3 regions of the Paenibacillus sp. EPM92 genome follow, and region 2 is predicted to be linked to each of the others. Evidence: riboswitches for the same ligand, from Rfam matches in the RefSeq annotation. Region 2 holds a riboswitch; each other region holds the start of a gene.
The links. A riboswitch is a leader RNA that binds a small molecule or an ion and turns the genes downstream of it on or off. The one in region 2 is predicted to bind cobalamin.
Positions count from the first base shown of each region.

Region 1: another riboswitch for cobalamin. It lies ahead of JMF85_RS25835 (ABC transporter substrate-binding protein); the one in region 2 lies ahead of JMF85_RS27120 (S-layer homology domain-containing protein).
Region 3: another riboswitch for cobalamin. It lies ahead of JMF85_RS17770 (energy-coupling factor ABC transporter permease); the one in region 2 lies ahead of JMF85_RS27120 (S-layer homology domain-containing protein).

Region 1 covers NZ_BCPS01000103.1:79,345-86,428, reverse strand. Annotated here, with positions in the region: gene JMF85_RS25850 (aminotransferase class I/II-fold pyridoxal phosphate-dependent enzyme) at 1-500, shown strand, start outside; gene JMF85_RS25845 (aspartyl-phosphate phosphatase Spo0E family protein) at 630-899, shown strand; gene JMF85_RS25840 (hypothetical protein) at 1,021-1,560, shown strand; cobalamin riboswitch at 1,596-1,809, shown strand; gene JMF85_RS25835 (ABC transporter substrate-binding protein) at 1,984-3,003, shown strand; gene JMF85_RS25830 (FecCD family ABC transporter permease) at 3,003-4,046, shown strand; gene JMF85_RS25825 (ABC transporter ATP-binding protein) at 4,145-4,936, shown strand; gene cobT (nicotinate-nucleotide--dimethylbenzimidazole phosphoribosyltransferase) at 4,929-6,011, shown strand; gene cobU (bifunctional adenosylcobinamide kinase/adenosylcobinamide-phosphate guanylyltransferase) at 6,129-6,674, shown strand; gene cbiB (adenosylcobinamide-phosphate synthase CbiB) at 6,698-7,084, shown strand, end outside.
Region 2 covers NZ_BCPS01000109.1:51,234-58,317, reverse strand. Annotated here, with positions in the region: gene JMF85_RS27145 (DinB family protein) at 1-74, shown strand, start outside; gene JMF85_RS27140 (ABC transporter permease) at 156-947, opposite strand; gene JMF85_RS27135 (ABC transporter ATP-binding protein) at 952-1,731, opposite strand; gene JMF85_RS27130 (ABC transporter substrate-binding protein) at 1,739-2,800, opposite strand; gene JMF85_RS27125 (methyl-accepting chemotaxis protein) at 3,295-4,911, shown strand; cobalamin riboswitch at 5,042-5,261, shown strand; gene JMF85_RS27120 (S-layer homology domain-containing protein) at 5,414-7,084, shown strand, end outside.
Region 3 covers NZ_BCPS01000076.1:93,747-100,830, reverse strand. Annotated here, with positions in the region: gene JMF85_RS17790 (aldose epimerase family protein) at 32-904, opposite strand; gene JMF85_RS17785 (SOS response-associated peptidase) at 1,082-1,774, shown strand; gene JMF85_RS17780 (PASTA domain-containing protein) at 2,176-3,474, shown strand; gene xerS (tyrosine recombinase XerS) at 3,505-4,605, opposite strand; cobalamin riboswitch at 4,798-4,994, shown strand; gene JMF85_RS17770 (energy-coupling factor ABC transporter permease) at 5,162-5,929, shown strand; gene JMF85_RS17765 (energy-coupling factor ABC transporter substrate-binding protein) at 5,926-6,210, shown strand; gene cbiQ (cobalt ECF transporter T component CbiQ) at 6,207-7,004, shown strand; gene JMF85_RS17755 (energy-coupling factor ABC transporter ATP-binding protein) at 7,009-7,084, shown strand, end outside.

The DNA of each region.
Region 1 (7,084 bases), on a different contig from region 2:
CCGGCATGCGCGACCGGACGATTCTGGTTAGCGGGTTCTCCAAGGCTTTCGCCATGACCGGATGGCGGATGGGGTATGCTTGCGGACACCGCGATTTGATTGCGGCCATGCTGAAAATCCATCAATACACCGTCATGTGCGCGCCGTCAATGGGCCAAGTGGCGGCCATCGAAGCGCTTCGGCACGGGCTGGAGGAGAAGGACCGGATGGTGGAGTCGTACAATCAGCGCAGGCGGTTAGTTGTGCATGGTTTCAGCCAGATCGGTTTGCCGTGCCATGAGCCGCAAGGAGCGTTTTATGCGTTTCCTTCGATTCAAGCGACCGGCCTTACCTCGGAGGAATTTGCGCAGCGCCTTTTATTCGAGGGGAAGGTCGCGGCGGTGCCCGGATCTGCGTTCGGACTGGGCGGCGAAGGTTTTTTACGCTGTTCCTACGCCTATTCGGTCAGTCAATTGACGGAAGCGATCGATCGAATAGGAAATTTCATGAAAAAGTTGTAGGTTCGACAAAAATAGTCATTTTCAAGTTTCTCCAAAACTGGTATGTTAGATGTATGGAAGTTTCATAGATAAATCCTTTATGAAGCTGTTATCCATAGGTCTAAAGATCGGGAACGGGAGGGATGAACGATGGCATTTCCGGAATATCGGCTTCGGCAGTATTTGAACGTCGTATGGATTCAAGAGAACGATCGCAATGCCAAGTGGATTTTTGGTAAACGGAAAACAAACTCATCCGCAACGTCTTTAGAAGATGAAATTTACCGTCTGCGACAAGAGCTGGAATCGTTAGTCCAAAGCGGGAATACGTTAACTTCCCCTCGAGTCGTCGAGATTAGCATGGAACTGGACATTAAAATTAATGAATATATGAATCGTCATCGTGGAAGCCGTTCCTGAACGGCTTCTTTTCGTTATTCCTTATATTTTGATACAAGCCTTTCGGGTATGGTAAGATAGGTCGATAGAGACCTAGCAGATGAATGTTTTGATGCAACGCGGCAAATGGGAGGAAAAGGATTTGAGGAAAGGAAGCTGGCTGGTCATCGCGTTGGTCCTTATGCTTCTGGCCGGATGCGGCGGCGGAGGAACGAAAGCGGACGTGCCGATTTTTATCATGTCATCGACAAGCATGCCGGGCGGTGCGGCGGAGAAGCTTGAAGCGGCCCTTGTGTCTAAAGTGGGAGAAGCCCCAACGGTGGCAGTCGCGGTCTCCCCGATGTTTTCGCTCGAGAAGATGATCATTGAGGTTGCGGCGGCCGGTAACGGTATTCTCATCCTTCCCGGCGATCAATTCCGGGGCTTGGGTAAGCAGGGTGGATACGTGCCGCTCGACGAATTGGCGAAGGCGGAAGACTTCCCGGACGGAGTGCTGGAACTGCCGGTGGACGGGAATCCGGACGGCAAGCTCGAAAAGCACTTATTCGGCATCCCGGTCGAGAAGACGACATGGTTCGCCGATCTGGGCCTGGGCGGCCAAGACTTGTACGCGTTCATTCCGCAAAATGCGCCGGATATTGAAAAAGCGAAGCAAGTGATGAAGCACATTGCGCAAAAATAGCCGTTGTCCTGAACGATTGGGCAATAAGCGGCGTTGTTCTAAATAAAGGTTCGGGTGCCTGCGGGCGGCGAAAGCCGCTGGTTCGCAGGTTAAAAGGGAAGCCGGTGCGATTCCGGCGCGGTCCCGCCACTGTAACCGGGCGATAAGCTCTCTCTGATAGCCACTTGCCGGCAATTGCCGGTTGGGAAGGCGAGAAAGCGCCGAAAGGAGCCCGGAAGCCAGGAAACCTGCCCGAACTTCATACGCTTGTTCCTTTCGCGGAAAAGGAGCGCAGCGGCGGTTTGCTCCGGCCCCAGGTCTTTACGACCCGGGATCGGGTCTGAAACATGCCCTCTGCTCCGGATTCGCGTCCGCAGGCGGAGGTTTTTTTGTATGTTCAGTCAAGGGAACGTTCTAGCCAATGATGAATGAAGGAGAGAAAAGATGATGAATACCAGCACGAAACGACACTTGCGAAAGCTGACGACGGCCGTCGTCAGCTTAGCGCTTGCGGCCGCATTGGCTGCTTGCGGCAGTAAGGCGACCGCGCCGAACCAAGGTCAGCTCGTCGACCCGCCGAAAGCGCAGAGCAGCCAGCAGGAAGGAACGGAGCAAGCGAAGCGGACGACATACCCGCTGAAGGTGCAGGATGCGACAGGCAAGGAATTCGTGTTTGAGAAAGCGCCGGAGCGGATCGCTTCGACGTCACCGAGCGAAACGGAGATCTTGTTTGCGCTCGGACTCGGGAGTAAAATCGTCGGCGTCTCGGATTATTGCGATTACCCGGCGGAAGCTGCGACGAAGCCGAAGCTCGGCAGCATCACGAAGCCGAACGAAGAAGCGCTGATCGGAGCGGGCGCCGATTTTGTTCTGACCGGCGTTTCCATGAAAGCGCCGACGGTGGACAAGCTGCGCGAGCTGAAGATCAATCTGTATCAGGTACAGCCGAAAACGATGGACGACGTCCTGGCGAACATTGAGAGAATGGGCGAAATTTTCGATCGCCAAGAAGAAGCCCGGAAGCTCGTCGAGCAAATGAAAGCGGATCGGCAAAGCGTGGTCGACGCTGTAAAATCAGTAAAGCCGGAGCAGAGGAAAAAAGTGTTCATCGAATTTTCCCCGGGCTATACCGTCGGTTCGGGCGAGTTTTTGAGCGAACTGATCGAGACGGCAGGCGGGATCAACGTATACGCATCGGAGAAAGGGTACGTCAAGCTGAGCGAAGAGAAAGTCATCGCCGCAAACCCGCAGGTCATTTTGTATCCGAAAAATTTGATCGACGACAAGTCGAAAAAAACGCTCGACCAAATCATTCGCGAGCGCAGCGGCTGGGATCAGCTCGAAGCGGTGAAAGGAAACAAGCTGGCCGGCATCGATAAAGATACGACAAGCCGTCCGGGTCCGCGAATTACGGAAGGCTTGAAGGAAATCGCCAAAGGGATTTATCCGGAACTGGTGAACTAATGAAGCGGAAGCTGATGCTATGGGGCGGACCTTGCCTTGTCTTGCTTCTGTTAGCCGCAACCGTCTCATTATCGGTCGGCTCGGTGCAGGTGCCTTTCGTGCACGTCTGGAAAATATTGCTGCATCACCTGCCTGGCATGGAGGGGCGCTTAACGGTAGATTGGCAAACGTCTTCGGAGCAAATCGTGTGGAAGGTCAGGCTGCCTCGCGTCGTGCTCGGGATGCTCGTCGGAGCGGCCTTGGGACTGGCTGGCGCCGCTTTCCAAGGGGTGCTGCGCAATCCGCTGGCCGATCCGTACACGCTCGGCGTTTCCTCGGGCGCGTCGGTCGGCGCTTCCTTTCTTATCTTATTCGGCTTGCAGTATGTATTCGGCGAATGGAGCGTTCCGGCGGTCGCCTTCGGTACAGGAACGCTAACGCTTGCGGTCGTGCTGATGCTGGCGAGAGCGGACGGCAAGCTGCGGATCGAAACGGTGATTTTATCGGGTGTGGTGATGCAGGCGTTTTTGTCGGCCCTAGTCTCGCTGATGGTCTCGATGTCGAAGCAGGTCATCAATGAAATTATATTCTGGCTGATGGGCAGCTTGGCGCTTCGCGGTTGGTCGTATACGTTGATATTGCTGCCTTACCTGGTAATTGGCGTAGCGGTGCTGACCGGTTACGGCCGGGCCATGAACGTATTCGCGCTAGGCGAGCGGCAAGCGGCATACTTAGGCGTCAACATCGAGCGCACCAAGCTGATCGTATTGATCGCTTCCACGTTAATTACGGCGGCGGCCGTATCCGTCTCCGGCGTGATCGCGTTCGTCGGACTGCTCGTGCCGCACTTGCTGCGGCTGATCGCCGGGCCGGATTACCGCCTGCTGCTGCCGTTATCGGTGATAGGCGGCGCCATCTACGTGCTGCTCGCGGATACGCTTGCGCGCACGCTGCTTAGTCCGACGGAGATTCCGCTAGGCGTGGTGACCGCATTCATGGGCGCGCCGTTCTTCGCTTATTTGTTGCGACGACGAAAGCGCATCATTCGGGACCAAGCGGTGTGAGCGCAGCAGGGAAACGGTAAGGGGACGCTAGGAAACGAAGGAGGAGGCTGGACGGCGGTTAGGCGGAGATTGGCGAATGCGGCGAAGGGGGACTTGCCATGATCGAGGTTGCGATGGAACGGGTGGTGAAGCGGTACGGCGCGCGGACAGTTCTGAACGGCATCGACTTTCAGGTGGAGCCGGGGGAATGGTTTGGCATTCTCGGTCCGAACGGCGGCGGCAAATCGACGCTGCTGCAGGCTATGGCCGGCGTCGAGCCGATAGACGGCGGGACGGTGAAGCTTTCGGGCAAGCCGGTCGGCGAGTACTCGCGTAAAGCGCTGGCCCGGCAGGTCGCGGTGCTGCAGCAGGATGCGCTGCCGCCGGTTGGCTTCACGGTGCAGGAAGTGGTGGAGATGGGCCGTTACCCGTATCAGAACTGGTTCGGCGATGAAGCGGAAGACGCCGCCGCCTTGGTCGACCGCGTCATTCGCTGGCTCAAGCTCGAGCCGCTGCGGGAACGCCCGGTCGACGCGCTGAGCGGCGGAGAACGCCAGCGTGTCGCGCTCGGCAAGGCGATGGCGCAGCAGCCGAAGCTGCTGCTGCTGGACGAGCCGACGACGTTCCTCGATATCGGCTTCCAGCTCGAGATGATGGATAGGATTCGCCTGTGGCAGAAGGAGTGCGGCATGACGGTCGTCTCGGTGCTTCACGATCTGAACTTGGCCGCGCAATATTGTGACCGGCTGCTGCTGCTGCACGAAGGCGTCATTGCCGGGATTGGCGGAGCGGGGGATGTGCTGCAGGAGGATTTGCTCGAAAGGGTATACGGTACGCGGCCGTTCGTGGTGTCTCATCCCGAACGGAGCGTCCCGCAAATTTTATTGGCAGGGGGCGTTCATGATGAATAACGACAGGTGGAAGGACTTCGTTTCCGGTATTGAGCCTATAAATGACGGCAAGTGGGCGGAAGCCGCAGCGCGGCTGGATCGGCTGACGAAGCCGCCGGGCAGCTTAGGCCGGCTTGAGGATATGGCGAAGCAGCTTGCCGGGATTACGGGGCAGTTGTACCCGGATTTGTCGCGTAAAGCGGTCATTGTGATGGCCGGCGACCACGGCGTGTGCGAGGAGGGCGTGAGCGCCTTCCCGTCGGAAGTGACGCCGCAGATGGTATTGAACTTCTTGAACGGCGGTGCGGCCGTCAACGTGCTGGCACGCCAGGTCGGAGCCGATGTCGTTTGCGTGGACGTCGGCGTGAATGCCGACTTGAGCCATCCGTCGCTCGTCTCGCGCAAGGTGCGCAAAGGAACGGCCAACATGGCGCAGGGCCCGGCGATGACGCGTGAAGAAGCGATTGCGGCGATTGCCGCCGGCTTCGACTTGACCGGCGAGCTGGCCGCGCGCGGTTACCGGCTGTTCGCGGCGGGCGAGATGGGCATCGGCAACACGACGGCCAGCTCGGCGATTTTATCCGTGCTCGGCGCGACCGACACGGTGCAAGCGACAGGGCGCGGGACCGGCATTGACGACGTGCGGCTGGCGCATAAGCAGGACGTCATTCGCCGGGCGATCGAGCGGAATCGGCCGAATGCCGACGATCCGATCGACGTGCTGGCGAAGGTGGGCGGGCTGGAGATCGCCGGGCTTGTCGGCGTCATTCTCGGGGCCGCCCGGCATCGCTGCCCGGTCGTGATCGACGGCTTCATCTCGTCGGCGGCTGCGCTGATCGCATCGCGGCTTGCCCCGCTCAGCACGTCGTATATGCTCGCTTCGCACCTGTCGCACGAGCAGGGGCATGCCCGCCTGCTGGAGCGAATCGGCCTTGCCCCGATATTGCGCATGGATATGCGGCTCGGCGAAGGAACGGGCGCTGTGCTCGCCTTCCCTCTTATCGAAGCGGCCGTAAATATTATGAGCCAGATGGCGACGTTCGACGATGCCGGCATCTCGCAAGCGGTGGATAAGAGTACGCCGGAGAAGGTGTAGCCCCACCGGTCCGCGGCCGGGAGATAGGGGAGGCGGCTGAGCGGTTTCGTTCAAGGTTCGGCATTTGGCATTTGGCGTAGGCATCACAAAAACAGATAGCATCGGGAGGCTCGTGCAATGAAGGTGTTGGTGACGGGCGGCGCGCGCAGCGGCAAAAGCTCCTTCGCGGAGCGGTATGCCGCCACGCTCGCCCCCGAAGGGTTGTACGTTGCGACGGCGCACGCGTATGACGAAGAGATGAAAGCGCGTATCGGGCTTCATCGCCAGGAGCGCGAAGAGCGCGGTTTTTCATGGACGACGGCGGAAGCGCCTTACGCGCTGGCGGAGACGCTGCGTCAGGCGGATGCGCCGGTCGTGCTGGTCGACTGCCTGACCTTATGGCTGTCGAACTGGCTGCTGCGCTTTGAAGGGCACAACGCCCGCGATCGGCTGCTGGAAGGGAAGATCGGGGAGCTGGTTGAAGCTTTCCGGGAGCTGGAACGGCCTGTCGTGCTTGTCACGAACGAAGTCGGCAGCGGGCTTGTGCCCGAAAATAAGCTGGGACGGTTATTCCGCGATTTGTCCGGTCGTATGAACCAGCGTCTGGCCCGGGAAGCGGACCAGGTGTTTCTGGTTACGGCCGGCATTGCCGTTGAGTTGAAAAGCCGTGAGTTTCGTCTGTAGCCGGGGAAGGCGAGGGAACGGAGTTGCTTGTATACAGTTGGGAAGAAGCGGCCTGGATGGCCTTGGCCGCGATCGTCACGGATTGGATCGTCGGCGATCCGGCCTGGCGCTGGTTGACGCATCCGGTTGTGTGGATCGGGCGATGGATCGGATGGCTGGAGCGCCGGCTAAGAGAGGACGGGCGGCCGTTGCCGCCCGCTTCGCTTCGCAGGCGCGGGCTCGTATTGACAGCGCTGACGGTAGGTTTGGCGTTTGCCGTCATCTACGCCATCGTCTGGGCGGCGTTTTGGATCCATCCATGGCTTGGGTACGCGGTTAACGTATGGTTCATCTCGACCACCATCGCGGTCAAAGGCCTGAAGCAAGCGGCGATGGCCGTTTATGTGCCGCTGCGGGAAGGACGGCTTGCC
Region 2 (7,084 bases):
TCAGTATCGGCCACGAGGCGACCCATGCCGGTTACATCATGGCTCTGAAGAAAGCGGTAGCCGCTCAGTCGTAGCGGACCATACAAAAAGCCCGATGGAATGTCACGTACATTCCATCGGGCTTTTGTTTGCCGCACGCAAGTTTTTGCGGCAGGCTACTTCCAAGGCAGCAGCTTGTTCTCCAGCCACTGCAGGCTGCGGTTGAACAGGAGGCCGAGCAGCGATAACACCACGACGCCGACCATGAGCTTGGTCGTAATCATCAGGTTGCCGTAGTGCAGGATCATCGAGCCGATGCCCTGCTTGGCCGCAATCATTTCCGCGGCGACGAGCAGCAGCAGGGACGTGCCGGCCGCCAGCTTGAGCCCGGCAAAAATGACCGGCAGCGCGCCGGGAAGAATGACCTTGCGGATCACGTTCATATGGTTGGAGCCGAAGCTGACCGCCGCTTTAATCAGGATCGGATCGACATTCTTCACACCCGAGAATGTGTTGATGACGACGGGGAAGAAGACGCCGAGCGCGATAATGGTCACCTTCGGCAGCTCGCCGATGCCGAGCCAAAGTACGATCAGCGGCAGAAGGGCGATCTTCGGGATCGGATACAGGGAGAACAGGATGGGGGTTCCCATCGCCTCCGCCCAGCGGGAAAAGCCGAGCAGCAGTCCGATCACAATGCCGATGGACGCGCCAAGCAAGTAGCCGAGCACGATACGGTACAGGCTGGCGCCCGTGTTTTGCAGCAAATCGCCTTGAGTCAGCAGTTCCCAGCCCGCCGCAACGATTCCCGTCGGTGAAGGCAGGAACAAAGGGGAGACCCATTCCAACCGGCAAACAATTTCCCAAATTATGAGCAGCGCGGCAATCCCGGCCACGGAGGCGTAGCCGGGAACCTTCTGCTCCAGAAACGCCACCCGGTTTTTAATATGTTTTCTCGTTTCTCCCACTTGACTAACCCTCCTTCAGCGCGTCCTGGGCGTCATGCCGGATCAGGTTCCAAATTTGTTTGACGTAATCGTCGAATTGAATCCGGTATTGCTCATCGTCCCGGCCTGTTTTCGGCATGTCGATTCGAATGATTTCCTTGATTCGTCCGGGATGACGGGAAAGCACGATCACGCGGTCGGCCAGATAAACGGCTTCCTGGATATTATGGGTGACGTACAGCGTGCTCAATCTCGTGCGGTTCCAGATGGTGAGCAGCTCCTCCTGCATCAGGGTGCGGGTCTGCGCATCCAAAGCGGAGAACGGCTCGTCCATGAGCAGCAGATCCGGTTCGATGGCAAGCGCCCTCGCAATGCCTGCGCGCTGCCTCATACCGCCGGAGAGCTGCTTAGGATAGGCCTGCTCGAAGCCGGTCAGCCCTACCATGTCGAGGTAGTACTGGCCCTTTTCCTTCAGCTCGCTTTTGCCCAGCCCCATTTCTTCCAGGCCGTACACCACATTCTCGAACACCGTACGCCAGGGGAACAGGGCGATCTCCTGAAACACGATCCCAAGACGCGGATCGTTCTGCTCCGCGGACAGTCCTTCGAAATAAACGCTTCCATCGGTGGGGGACAGCAATCCCCCCACGATGTTCAGCAACGTTGACTTCCCGCAGCCGCTAGGGCCGACCAGGACGACGAATTCCTCCCGGTCGATGGCGAAGTCGATCTGGCTGAGGGCGGTGACGTCCCGCCCTTTTTTGTCCCGAAACGTTTTGGTGACTCCGTCGACGACGACTCTCATGCTGTCCTCACTTTCCTACGGTTTTCAATGCTTCGTCAAGCAATTCCGTATTGACGATGGTTTTGTAGTCCACCGCTTGTTCGATCATTTTAGTTTTCAAGTACCACTCGACCTGAGTTTTGATGTCTTCGGCCAAGAGCTTTCCGTCACGGTCCATGTAAGGCAGACCGAGCTTGATGTTGTCGGCAGGCTGATCGGTGTATTTGGCAATGATGCTGATGACTTCGTCATAGTTAGCGCCCGGTTGAGGTTTGCCGTCCTTTTGCACGAGCACTGCATCGTAGTAGTAGCGGGACGCTTTGACGTACGCCTTCATGAAGCGAACGGCTGCGTCACGATTGTCCGCGAATTTCTGCGAGAAGAAGAGACCGGACGTCTGGTATTCGATTTCGTCGCCCACCTGCGCAATGACTTTCCCATAGCCTTCCTTCACAACGGCTGTAATATTAGGCTCGTTGAGGAGCACGGCGTCCACCTGTTTGCTCTTCAGTGTTTCCATCATCGCGCTCACTTTGCCGAGCGGCACGAGTTCTACGTCGGCCAGTGTCAGGCCGTACTTTTCCAGCAGACGTCCGGCCATGTAATGGAACGTAGAGCCGGTTTGGGTAATACCGATCTTTTTGCCCTTCAAATCCTGGATGGAAGCTACCGGAGAATCTTTGTGTACCAGTAAAGCGGAAGAGGAATAGCCTTTCTGCTCTCTTCCTTTATCCGCGACGATGAGCAGCTTCTGGCCCCCGGCGATCATATTGTAAAGACTTGCGGTAATTCCCGTAGCGCCCACGTCCACGCTTCCCGATGCGGTAGCAACGGCGATCGGCTGGGCCGCTTCAAACCACCGTGGACTCGCTTCGATTCCTTCTTCTTTGAAGAAGCCTTTTTCCATGGCGATAAACAGTGGAGCGGAGCTGGTCAGTTTCAGCATCCCGATCTCCAGTTTGACGGGTTTGACTTCCGCCTTTGATGCGGAGCCCGCCGCCTGGGGAGCTTCTTCTTTTTTGCCGCAAGCCCCTAGAACCGCAACCATGACCAGCATGGCCGCAAGTAGCAGTGCGAAGTTCTTTTTCATTTTGTACCCTCCTGAATGCGATTTAAACTGCGAAATTTACATGATTCGACACTTCGGAGAAGGAATCCTTCTGTAAAATAATTCCTTCAACAGTTTGTCATAATATTGGATTTGAACAGGTCTTGGAAGCATAGTGTACACGAATACCCGCACCATAACTCAATTTAATACGGAAGTGATGAAAACTAGCTTGAGATAAGGGAAATTGGCCACATGAAAAATAACGCTATGCCCTTCGTGCAGCTGAGCATGAACCGGGGACACCTTATTATTCCAATTGAAGGGTGAAAGGAGTCCGGACGGGCCTCTTTTTCTTTTGAAAGATCATGCCGGGTGCAGCATGTAAGCGAGCCCGGAAGACAAGCCGTTCACTGCTGGTTTTTAACATTTCATGCTTTTAATTTAACACTTCACGCACAGAGCTATCACAGAAAGCTCAAATCCATGTAAAGTTTTATTAAAGCGCTTACATTAATTCTAAGGGGGCTTTCGACATGAACATACCTAAACAACTGGAAAACCGCGCAATAGCCAAAGTGCAATCCGCCGCTGTAGAGATCGGCAAGCTCTTGGAAGGACACGCATGGTCCGAACGGTCAGAGGATATTCGGGTATTATTGGACCAGTTGCTTCAAAATGATGAATACTTCCTGGTCGTCGAGCATCACGGACTATCCGTTCTGCATACAAACCGGCTGCGCGAGGGGACGGTCTTCAATGATGTCGTTGGCTTGGCGGCTGCGCAAACGGACAAGCCGTTAGCTCAAATTTACCACCGTAACACCGGTGAGGTTATATTGGATGTTTCGACTCCTGTGAACATTCCGGGGGCGGGAGCTTCGCCTTATAATTTGCGGCTGGGTGTGATCGTGCAATCCTTATCTTTTCAGGCAACCTGGTACACCGTTTACAGTATTCCATTGCTGATTGCTTTAGGCGGCCTCGGGCTGGCCGATTCGTGGGGGGAACGCGCCGGGGCGGGCCTTCTTGTGCTGGCGGCGTTCGCCGGGACGGGCTTGTATTTTCATCGAACGGTGCTTCAAAGCTTGAAGAGCTGGATGGGCCGCATGAAAGCCATTTCTTCCGGCAAGCTGATGCCCGCTGCGGCAGGCTCCAGGCGCAATGAGCTCGGACAAGTTTCGTTTGAGATCAACAAAATTGTGATAGGGATGAGAGCGATCTTGTCCGACATGAAGGAGGCTTCCTCCACCGTGAATAAGATCGGGTCCGAGCAGGCCGACGAAATTCGGCAGCTGCTGTCTTCGGCTGAGCAGCTGGTAGCGAGCATGCAGGAAGTGAGCGCGGGAGCGAATGACCAGCTGCAGCTCATCGAACTTAACGGCAGCCGGATGCAGCAGATTCACGACAGAGTCAGCCGGGCCGGTCAAGACATGGAGCTTTCGGGCAAGATATCCGAGGAGGCCCGGACATCGTCGCATGCCGGGCTGGAGAAGACGCTGGAATTGCGCAATGACATGAATGACCTGCAGGAAACGAGCAAGCGGAGCGTGAGCTCGATGGAAGAGCTGGAGCGGCAATTGCAAGAAATGAGAGAGTTCATCTTGTACATGCGTGAAATTGCCGAACAGACGAACCTGCTCGCGCTGAACGCCGCGATTGAGGCTGCGAGGGCCGGCGAAGAAGGCAGAGGATTCGGGGTCGTTGCCGGCGAAGTGAGGAAGCTTGCCGTTACATCCAATGAGGTAGCGGAACGCGCGATCGGGCTGACGCACAATATGGCGCTGAAATCGAAAGAAGCCGCGGATGCGGTGAAAGCGGAACGGCTTGCCGTAGAACGGGGAATCCGAAGGATTGGCCAATTGAGCGATATGATTCGCCTTGTGGCCGACAAGTGCCGCCTGACTGCGGAGCAAGCGTCCGCGCATTCTGCGGAGATGCGTGAAATTCAGCTTGGGCTTCATTCGATGGAAAGCAGCATGCAGGCGATTCGGGATATTTCTCAACAGTTCACTGCGTCCGCCCAAGCGATGGCGAGCAGCGGAGAACGGCATCACATGGCTACCGAGCTTATTGCGCAGCAAGCGGATTTGCTCAAAAGCATTTCCGGAAATCTGCAGAAAATTACCGGCCGGTTTGTGATGGAATCCTGAAGCCGCCCGCTGTAAGCGAGTGGATCGAAGCGTACGGCGGGATGAGGCCCCGCGTCAGGACCGCGGGCGGTTGGCCCGCAAGAAATAGTTGGACGATGCTTGGGGATCGTGTTATTCTTTGTACATAATTGAATCATTTGCTCGGGTAGATGTCGAACGGGAGGCTAGCCATGCCGGCGTTCGGCGAACAGGGAAGTCCGGTGAGAATCCGGCACGGTCGCGCCACTGTAAGCGGGGAGCGGCTTCCATGATGTCACTGTCCTTCAGTTGGTTTAGGGGGGGCGGTTGGGATGACGGAAGTCCGGCTTCGATCCGCAAGTCAGGATATCTGTCTAACCCGAGAACACCGTCGCCTACGCGAAATTAGGAGAAGGGGGAACGGCAATCCGTCAGGAACGTAATATTGCCTGCAGGTTCATGCGTATCGGCATCCCTTCATAGAGAAGGGGTGCTTTTTTAGTTTAAGGAAGGTCAGTTTCAAGAGAGGGGAATAGGACAACAGATGAAGAGTAACAGATGGATCAACAAGATAAGCATGGTCCTGCTAAGCTGGTGCTTGCTCATATCCATGCTTGGCGGGCTGGCGCCTGCGTATGCGGATGGAGCGGGGAGAGGGCTTGTCACGGTTCCTCAGGCTATAGACGATGCGGCCGGCTACATCCTGGATGCGAATGGAGGCGCGCTTTCCGATTGGGATGCTTATGCGCTGGCTGCAGCCGGGAAGCAGGTGCCGGCTTCGTATTTATCATCCGTCCGCGAGCAGCTTCAGCAGAACGGCGGACGTTACAGCAAGGTAACGGACTATGCCCGGATTGCGTTAGGCGTAAAGTCGGCCGGAGGAAACCCCGAGCAGATCGCGGCCGGGTCGAGTTCGTACAATCTTATTGAGGGCATTTATAACAGCGATGTGCTGACTGCCCAGGGAACGAACGGCGCGATTTATGCGCTGCTGGCCTTGAGCGGCGATGCTTATCACATTCCGTTAACCGCGAAGTGGAATCCCGATAAAATCGTGGCATGGCTGCTCGCGCAGCAAAATGCGGACGGCGGATGGCCGCTTGGGGCCGGAGGGCCGAGCAGCATCGACATTACAGCGTCTGCTGTGAACGCCCTGGCCGCTCATACCGCGCACACCGGTGTCCGGCCGGCGATGGACCGCGGCATTCAATGGCTGTCCTCGCAGCAATTAGCGAACGGCGGATTTTCGGAGTATGGGGAAAATGCGGAAAGCACCGCACAGGTCATTCTCGCGTTGTCCGCTGCCGGACTCGACGCGCGCAGTTCAGGCTTCGCGAAGGCGAACGGCAACCCGCTTACCTATTTATTCGGTTACCGGCAAGGCGACGGCGGATTTGCCCATGTGGCCGGCGGTTCTTCCGACGGATGGGCCACGGTGCAATCGCTTGTGGCGCTGGCGGCCTTCCATACGGCTGTCAACGGTGACAGCGGATCGTATGAGGCGATCCTGACCACAGGGGGCGGAGCGCCTGCCGCAGCTCGCGTGACGGTTCATGTGGAAGGCCCCGCCGGTACGATCGCCGAAGGCTCCGCCGTTGCGGGGACTGCCTATGAGGCTGTGGCTCAAGTGCTGCATGCGCAGGGGGTTCCTTTTCAAGAGAGCGACGGCCATTTCATTCATACGATCAACGGAATTTCCGGTAAAAGCGACTACAGCACCTGGTGGTGGTACAATGTCAAACGCCAGGGCTCCTGGGATTATGCCCGCACGAATAACCTGGGCATGGCTGACTACTCCCTGCGTAACGGCGATGACATTTATTTGTACTATACAGGCATAAGTACCGCATTGGTGGATTCGATTAAGGTGGAGCCGGCGATGCCGGTTGAAGGCCAGGCAGTAACGGTTCAGGTCTATCGGTCGGTATGGGATTATGACGTTACAAGGGACGAGGTCGTCACGGTTGCCGCCAGCGTTTATGTAGAATTGGGCGGACGTAAGGTGGAGACGGACGCAAACGGATACGCGTTGTTCCCGTCCGGCTTGCCCGGCGGCACCTATCAAGCGGTTGTAACAGGCTATCAAGACGGGCTTGCGCCGAAGATCGTCAAGGATTCCAAGACGATTCAGGTCGGAACGGCGGCGATTCAAATTGAAGGAGCTTCAGGCACTTATGCCGAAGGGAAGGCGAGTTCTCCGAATTTGCTGGAAAGC
Region 3 (7,084 bases), on a different contig from region 2:
GCCGGCTTGCCCGTCTTCGAACACGTGTTTGCTATTCGCCGGATTTGCTCGTTATGGCAAGAACGGCCTGCACGACACCGCCGGCCGGCACATACGTAAGCTCTTGCTTGCGGTTCAGCTCATCGGGCATCGCCATCCAAGGCTCGACGCAGATGAAAGGCTTGTCTTGAATCGACCATAATACGACGTATCGGAACGCCTCGCTGTAGGTCATTTCGACAACTTGCCGGCCTTCGAACGTGAAACCGATCCGCGGTTCCTTCGCATCCAGGAACACGACCGATTCAGGCAGCTGATCCAAATCGATCTCACCTTCGTACGGCTTCTCCCGATGATCGTTGAAATCATAGTAGCGATCCGCATCGATGTCATAGCGGACGGCCTTGCGATCCGCCAGGAAATACGGGTGAAAGCCGGGGTACATCGGCATCGGTTCTGCGGAATGATTGCTGTACTGCTGCTCGATCGTTAAGGTCCCGTTCAGCAGACGGTAGGTGAAGCTCAGCTCGAAATCGAATGGAAACGACGCCAGCGTCTCTTCGTTAGCCCGGAGCGACAGCGTAATATAGACGCCGTTGTCGTCGCCGGTCTTCTCGACGCGCCAAGGGTGGTTCCGTGCGACGCCGTGATTTTTCATCGAATATGGAGTTCCCTTCCATTCGTAACGGTTATCGGTTATGTAGCCGCTAACCGGGAACAGTACCGGAATGCCGCCTCGAATATTGGCGGATGGATCAAGCAGCGTAGCCCGATCCAGGTAAAGCCGCTCGACTCCGGCCGTTCCGTAGCTCGTCACGATGCCTCCCCGTTCCGGGACGATGCGAAACCAGGCGTCGCCGTCCGCTTCCTTTAACTCATAAACTGTATACGTATCTTCGTAGGTTCGAATTGAATAACCGCTCATTTGTTCGCCTCCTCGTTCATTACACTTCGTTATGGTATCATAAACCGGACAAACTGTGCCATTCATTCCCTGCTCATCGCCGCCGCTTCAAGAAGGCTTCACGATGACGGCGTGCATAATATTTTACCCCAAGAAGATACTGGTAATGTATCGATGAATAAAGATGGGGGGATGGACATGTGCGAACGGTTCTCGCTCATGAGCGGGGTTACGGAGTTATTCGATCGGTTCGAGTTGAACGACATCCGCATGTCGCTCCGTCCGCGTTCGGACTATGCTCCGACCCGTACGGTGCCGGTTATCGTGAACGAGCAGGGACAGCGCAAGCTGGAAGGGTACCGCTGGGGGCTGATCCCCTTTTGGGCGAAGGACGCCGTATTAACCAGCGGCGCAGATATTCAGGAAAAACGCGAGTATCGCAAGCTGTTTGCCAAACACCGCTGTGTGTTTCCTTGCGACGGGTTTTATGTATCTGCGGCGGAAGGCAAGCGCCGCCGTTATGTCCGTGTTTCGTTGACGGACCGGAAGACTTTCGGGGTTGCGGGATTTTATGAAATTTGGAAAGACAAGCAGAACGGCGAGTTTCGGACTTGCACCATGATGACGACTGCCGCCAACCGGCTGCTCTACGATTATACGGAGCGGATGCCGGCGATTTTACAGGAACGGGAGCTGAAGGAGTGGCTCGACTCGAAGCGCAACGGCGAGCCTGATTTTTTGCAAAGCCTGTTATCGCCGTTTCCGCCGGAGCGCATGCGCGTGGAGCCGGTAGGTGCGGACGAATGGTCCGGCTCAAGCCCTGACGAAGACAGCGAGGGGGAGATGCCGATGAAGGTAAAAGCGCTGCTTCAGGCATCGCTTAAACGGTAGGCTTGTTCATGTGCCGCGGCGAAAAGGACGGTCGCTTGGGAACGTCTTTTTCGGCCGTTTTCCCGTGCAGGACAGATCATCCGTGCATGAAGCGGCTATGAGACGGGAATGGAACTTGTCAGGTATAGAATCGGTTACCCACGAATACACCTTAAAGCAGATGTGAAGGTCATCTTATATTTAATATTACTAATAATTAATAATATTAATAATTATAAAACGGTGTCCCATCCGCATCCCGCAAGCGATTTTCCAGATTACGCCTCCAAATTTACGATGATGTACGAATCGTATAAGAACCGTCTTGCGCCCGTCTTCCGTTCTGTTTAAAAACCTGCGAATCGGGTTAATGCTGTTAGTAACGAGTATCGCTTAGAAGTAAATGCTTGGAGGGGGTCACGATGGAGAAAACGCTCCGTGCCCGTTATGTACTCAAAAAACCGGTTATTCCAGCCAAAAACGGTATTTTATTCGAGGGGACGGATTTGTCGCTGCGGCGGGATATCGTTATTTTCGTATCCGAGCAGCCGAACCGCGACGAACAACAAGCGTACATGCGTTTGATTCAAGAGGTAGCTCATTTAAATGATACCCGCTTCTTGCATGTGCTCGACGTCGGCTTCGAAGATTTATCGATTTACGCCGTTCTGAAATCGTTCGACGGGGAACCGCTGTTGGCCAGGCTACAACGCCGAGGATTCACCTTGGCCGACGTCGTTGCCATGTCGTTCGAGCTGAGTAAAGGCATGCTAGACGCCTTGGAAAAAGGCATCGCCGGCTTCTCCGTCATGGCGGACAACGTCTGGATCGGAAACGACGGTCACCTTAAAATTATTAACTGCTGGGAAAAAGTGAAGAGCGACGAGCAGGGCGCTCGAGGACTTGCCAGCTTGATCTATCAGCTGTTTATGGGGACGGAATCTATTCCTTCGTCGCTGGAACAGAGGGAGCAGCGTTTGCGTACGGCTCTCGTTGCCACGACGGATGAGCGTAAGGACGCATTGCTCGTTCTTCTCGGACGTGCATGGAGGGGCCAGCATACCTTATCGTCGTTCATCATGCAGTTAGGCCAGCTGTCCGGACAGGCGGCGCCGGATGGGGCAGCCGGGATGCCGGACAAGGAAGAAGAGGTGCGCTTCGCGATCAAACGGGAGCATGCAGCGGTACCGGCCAAGGATGAGCTCGTTCGTTCAACCGTAAAGGATGAGATCGTCGAAGAAGAGGAAGAAGTGGAAGAAGTGGAAGAAGCTAAGAGCGGCGGTTTTTGGAAAAAATCGCTGATCGGCATGGCCTTGTTTACGGTGGCGGCCGTGACCGCGGTCGGCGTGTTTCTATTGTTTATGGAGCTCGGGATCGGCCGGAAGTCTCCGGACTCGCAGCAAACCGCCGCGAAATCGGGCCAGAGCTCCGCTTTGCCGGAGACGCCGTCCGCAGCGAACCCGGTACCCGCGACACCGGCTGAGCCTCAGTCATCGTCGGAGGCGCAACCCGGAGAAGGTCAAGCCGTCACAGCGCCGCAGCTGGTCGGTCTAAGCAAAGAAGAAGCGGAGAAACAGGCGCTGGCTGCCGGTCTTCGGTACCAGTTTTATTTGGAGAAAAACCCGCATTCGGCAAATACGGTGTTTCGTCAAAGTCCTGCGCCGGGCACTCCGCTCCAGAAAGGCGACAATGTATCGTTCTGGGTAAGCAAAGGGCCTTAAGCAGACGAAGAAGGACGGGAATTCCGGGCGTCAAGACGCACCGGATATCCCGTCCTTCTTCTCTTTGTCGATCGCTTCAGACATTGTTTTATCGGTTAGATGGGCGTAAATTTGTGTCGTTTCGGGCGAGGCGTGACCGAGCTGCTCCTGCGTTTTGTACAGATCGTTGCGCAAGTAATAGTCCGTCGCGAACGAATGGCGCAGTTTATGAACCGATAAGTAAGGTTTGCCGAATCTTTTGGCATATTTGATCACCATTTCCTGAATCGCCCGTTTGGTCATACGCTCGCCTTCCTGTCTGCCGTTAGCCAAAGCAAGGAAGAGCGCCTTCTCGCGTTTCGGCGCTTTGTAGACAGAGCTGCGAAGCTCCAAATAACAGGCCAGATCATCTACCGCGTCCTGCCGGAAATAGACGGGCGTTTTGAACGTCTCGTCGTTCTTGCCTTTGCGGAACGCATAAATAAGCTTCTTCTTCAAATCGACGTCCTCGACGTTCAGGTTAACGACCTCCGACACGCGCAGTCCGGAGTTGAGGATGAGGCTCACGAGACAGGCATCGCGTGTTTTATTGATCTCGTAAGCATAGGTCGCCTGCTTGTTCGATGCCACGTCTTGGCCGTAGCCCGTCTTCACATAGTCGATAAACTCGGCGATCTCCGCCTCCTGCAGCAGCTTGCCTTCGAGCTTGGCCGCCGAGTCTTTCGGTTTATGCGTCCGTTTAATTTCCACCTTCGCCATGACATTGCGCTTGAGCAGCGGGTAGAAATTCTCGTCCTCGGCGATTTGACTCAAATAATGAAACAACGAGCGCAGCGAGGACAGCTTGCGGGAAATGGTCGTTTTCGAATTGGCGTTCGTTTTGCGCATGGCGAGGAACATCTTGTAATGATCGATGCTCTCCATATGCAGCCGCTCGAGATCGAGGAGCGGCACATCTTTCATTTGTCCGGCCGTACTCAACCCTTCGGCGAGCAGCCAGCCGAAGAATGTCTCGTAATCCCTCACATATTCGAGCAGGGAAGAGGGAGACAAGTCGGGCAGTTTATAATTAATGAATTTCTCCACGTACCAGGGCATCAGCGGGATTTTTTTCTCCAGCTCCAAACGGTCTTTGACTTTGATTACGTTCATCGGGCCACGCTCCTTAACTGCCTGTATTCAGCAATTAGTTAACATAATTATAATTATGTATTGTTTTGTTGGTTGACAGCTGCTTGAACCGATCGCTGTACCCGTTATTTTATCACAATTGCAGGAAATCGGTTAGATATGGGGGTTGAATTCACAGGCAGGTTCGTGTACATTAAGGCTAGTCTTACACAAGTGCATATTGTGGGAACAGGTGCTTCAACTTCAGGTTGAAGCTTAATAGGGAAGTTCGGTGCAAATCCGATGCGGTCCCGCCACTGTAACAGCGTAGTTCGCAGCCACGAAGCCACTGATTCGCAACCGGATCGGGAAGGCAGCTTGCGGGCGTCGATGCTGGTAGCCAGGAGACCTGCCTGTTCTGACGACACTGATATACCTACGGACGATAGGGAGGTGTTAGGAAGCTGCTGCGATCGGTTTTCGTACGGAGGGTGAATGGCCCCTTTCGTTCCGAAAGTTTATCAGGATAAGAAGCATTTCTAACCGTCTACGGTTGGGAATGCTTTTTTTGTTGCACAAATTCATGGGAGGGGATTAAATGAAATCATCCAAAGTCTTGTCAATGATCGCGGTTATCATCGGATTTATCGTTTATTTTGTCGTGAACGAGCCGCAATCTGCTAATGCGATGCACATCATGGAGGGATTCTTGCCGCCAGGATGGGCGATCTTCTGGTGGGCGGTGTTTATCCCGTTCTTCGCGCTCGGCGTCCGCGCCATTGCCCGGATCACGAAGACGTCGCCGGAATTGAAGCTGCTGCTCGGTCTGGCGGCTGCGTTCACGTTCGTACTGTCCGCCTTGAAGCTTCCTTCGGTTACAGGCAGCAGCTCTCATCCGACCGGAACCGGTCTCGGCACCGTGATGTTCGGGCCGCTGCCGATGAGCGTGCTCGGTTCGATCGTTCTGCTGTTCCAGGCTTTGCTGCTCGCACACGGGGGATTGACGACGCTGGGAGCCAATGCGTTTGCGATGGCGGTTGCCGGCCCGATCGTCGGGTTCTTCGCCTACAAATTCATGGTGAAGACGACGGGTAAAGAAGTGTGGGCCGTCTTCACGGCAGCCGCTCTAGCCGATTTGTCGACGTATTTGGTAACTTCCGTGCAGCTGGCTCTGGCGTTCCCTGCTGCAGAAGGGGGCGTTGCCGCCTCGTTCATGAAATTTTCGGGTATTTTCGCCATCACGCAAGTACCGCTTGCGATTAGCGAAGGACTGTTGACTGTGCTTGTCTGGAACTGGCTGCGGTTGCACCATGCGGAAGCTTTGTCGGTTGTGCGGCATACAACGAAAGGAGTCGATCATTCATGACCAAAAGGATGAAAAACGGGCTGCTTATCGCCGGCGTCGTGCTGCTGAGCACGCTTCCGCTGCTTCTTGTCGACGGAGAATTCGGGGGAGCCGACGGGGCGGCCGAGGATATGATCCGCCAGCTGTCGCCGGCCTACGAGCCTTGGTTTGCTCCGCTGCTGGAGCCGCCTGCGGAAACCGAGAGCATGCTGTTCGCTTTGCAGGCCGCCGTCGGCGCTGCCGTGATCGGGTATACGGTCGGGCTTTATAAAGGAAAAGCCGCGAAATCTAAAAACCGATGATCCATACGATCGATAGCTTGTCGTATACCAATAAGCTGCGGCACGTTTCCCCGATGTGGAAATGCGGATTTGCGGCCGTGCTGCTGACGCTTGCGTATACGGCGCAGCCTGTGGTTCAGGCTGTGATCTTCTGTTGGATGCTGGTCTGGACGGTCGGTTACGCGGGTATCCCGTTAAAGACGTACAGCTGGTTGTTCGGCGCATCGTGCTTCTTTTATGTGACCAGCTTGCCGGCGTGGGTAATCGAGGCGGCTTCGTCCGCCGCAAGCGTCCGGCCGGATGCGCTGCTGGCTGTTCCGGTATTTCGCGGGTGGTTGTATATTTCACCGGCGGCCTTGGTTCAGGCGGTGGAAGTGTTCGTGCGGATAGCCGCCTGTGAAGCGTGTTTGCTGTTCATCGTCTTCACGATTCCGTTCCCGGAATTGATGCAGGTGATGAAGCGGCTTCGCATGCCTCAAGCCGTGCTTGAGCTGATGGTGATTACCTACCGGTTCTTGTTCCACCTTTCGGATGCCGCACAAGGAATGATCGCCGCGCAGCGGGCACGGGGCGGACACGCAGGCTTCTGGCGCACGCTGCGGGACGTCGCGGCCTTGCTCGTACAGCTGTTTGCCAAGACAATGCACCGTTATCGGGGGTTGTCACAGGGTCTTATGTCGCGGGGATTTACCGGAGAGCTTCACTTTATGCCTTACGAACCTAAGCCGATTCCAGGACGTTACGGAGCCGAAGGCATTCTCGGTGCTGCGACGCTCGCGCTGCTCAGTATTTGGCTTCGAGTGGGGGGAGTGTGAGAGGATGAAGCCGATATTGGAAGCTTCAGATGTCACGTTCACGTACCCGGGCGCTCAAACGCCCTCTCTGCGTCAGCTGA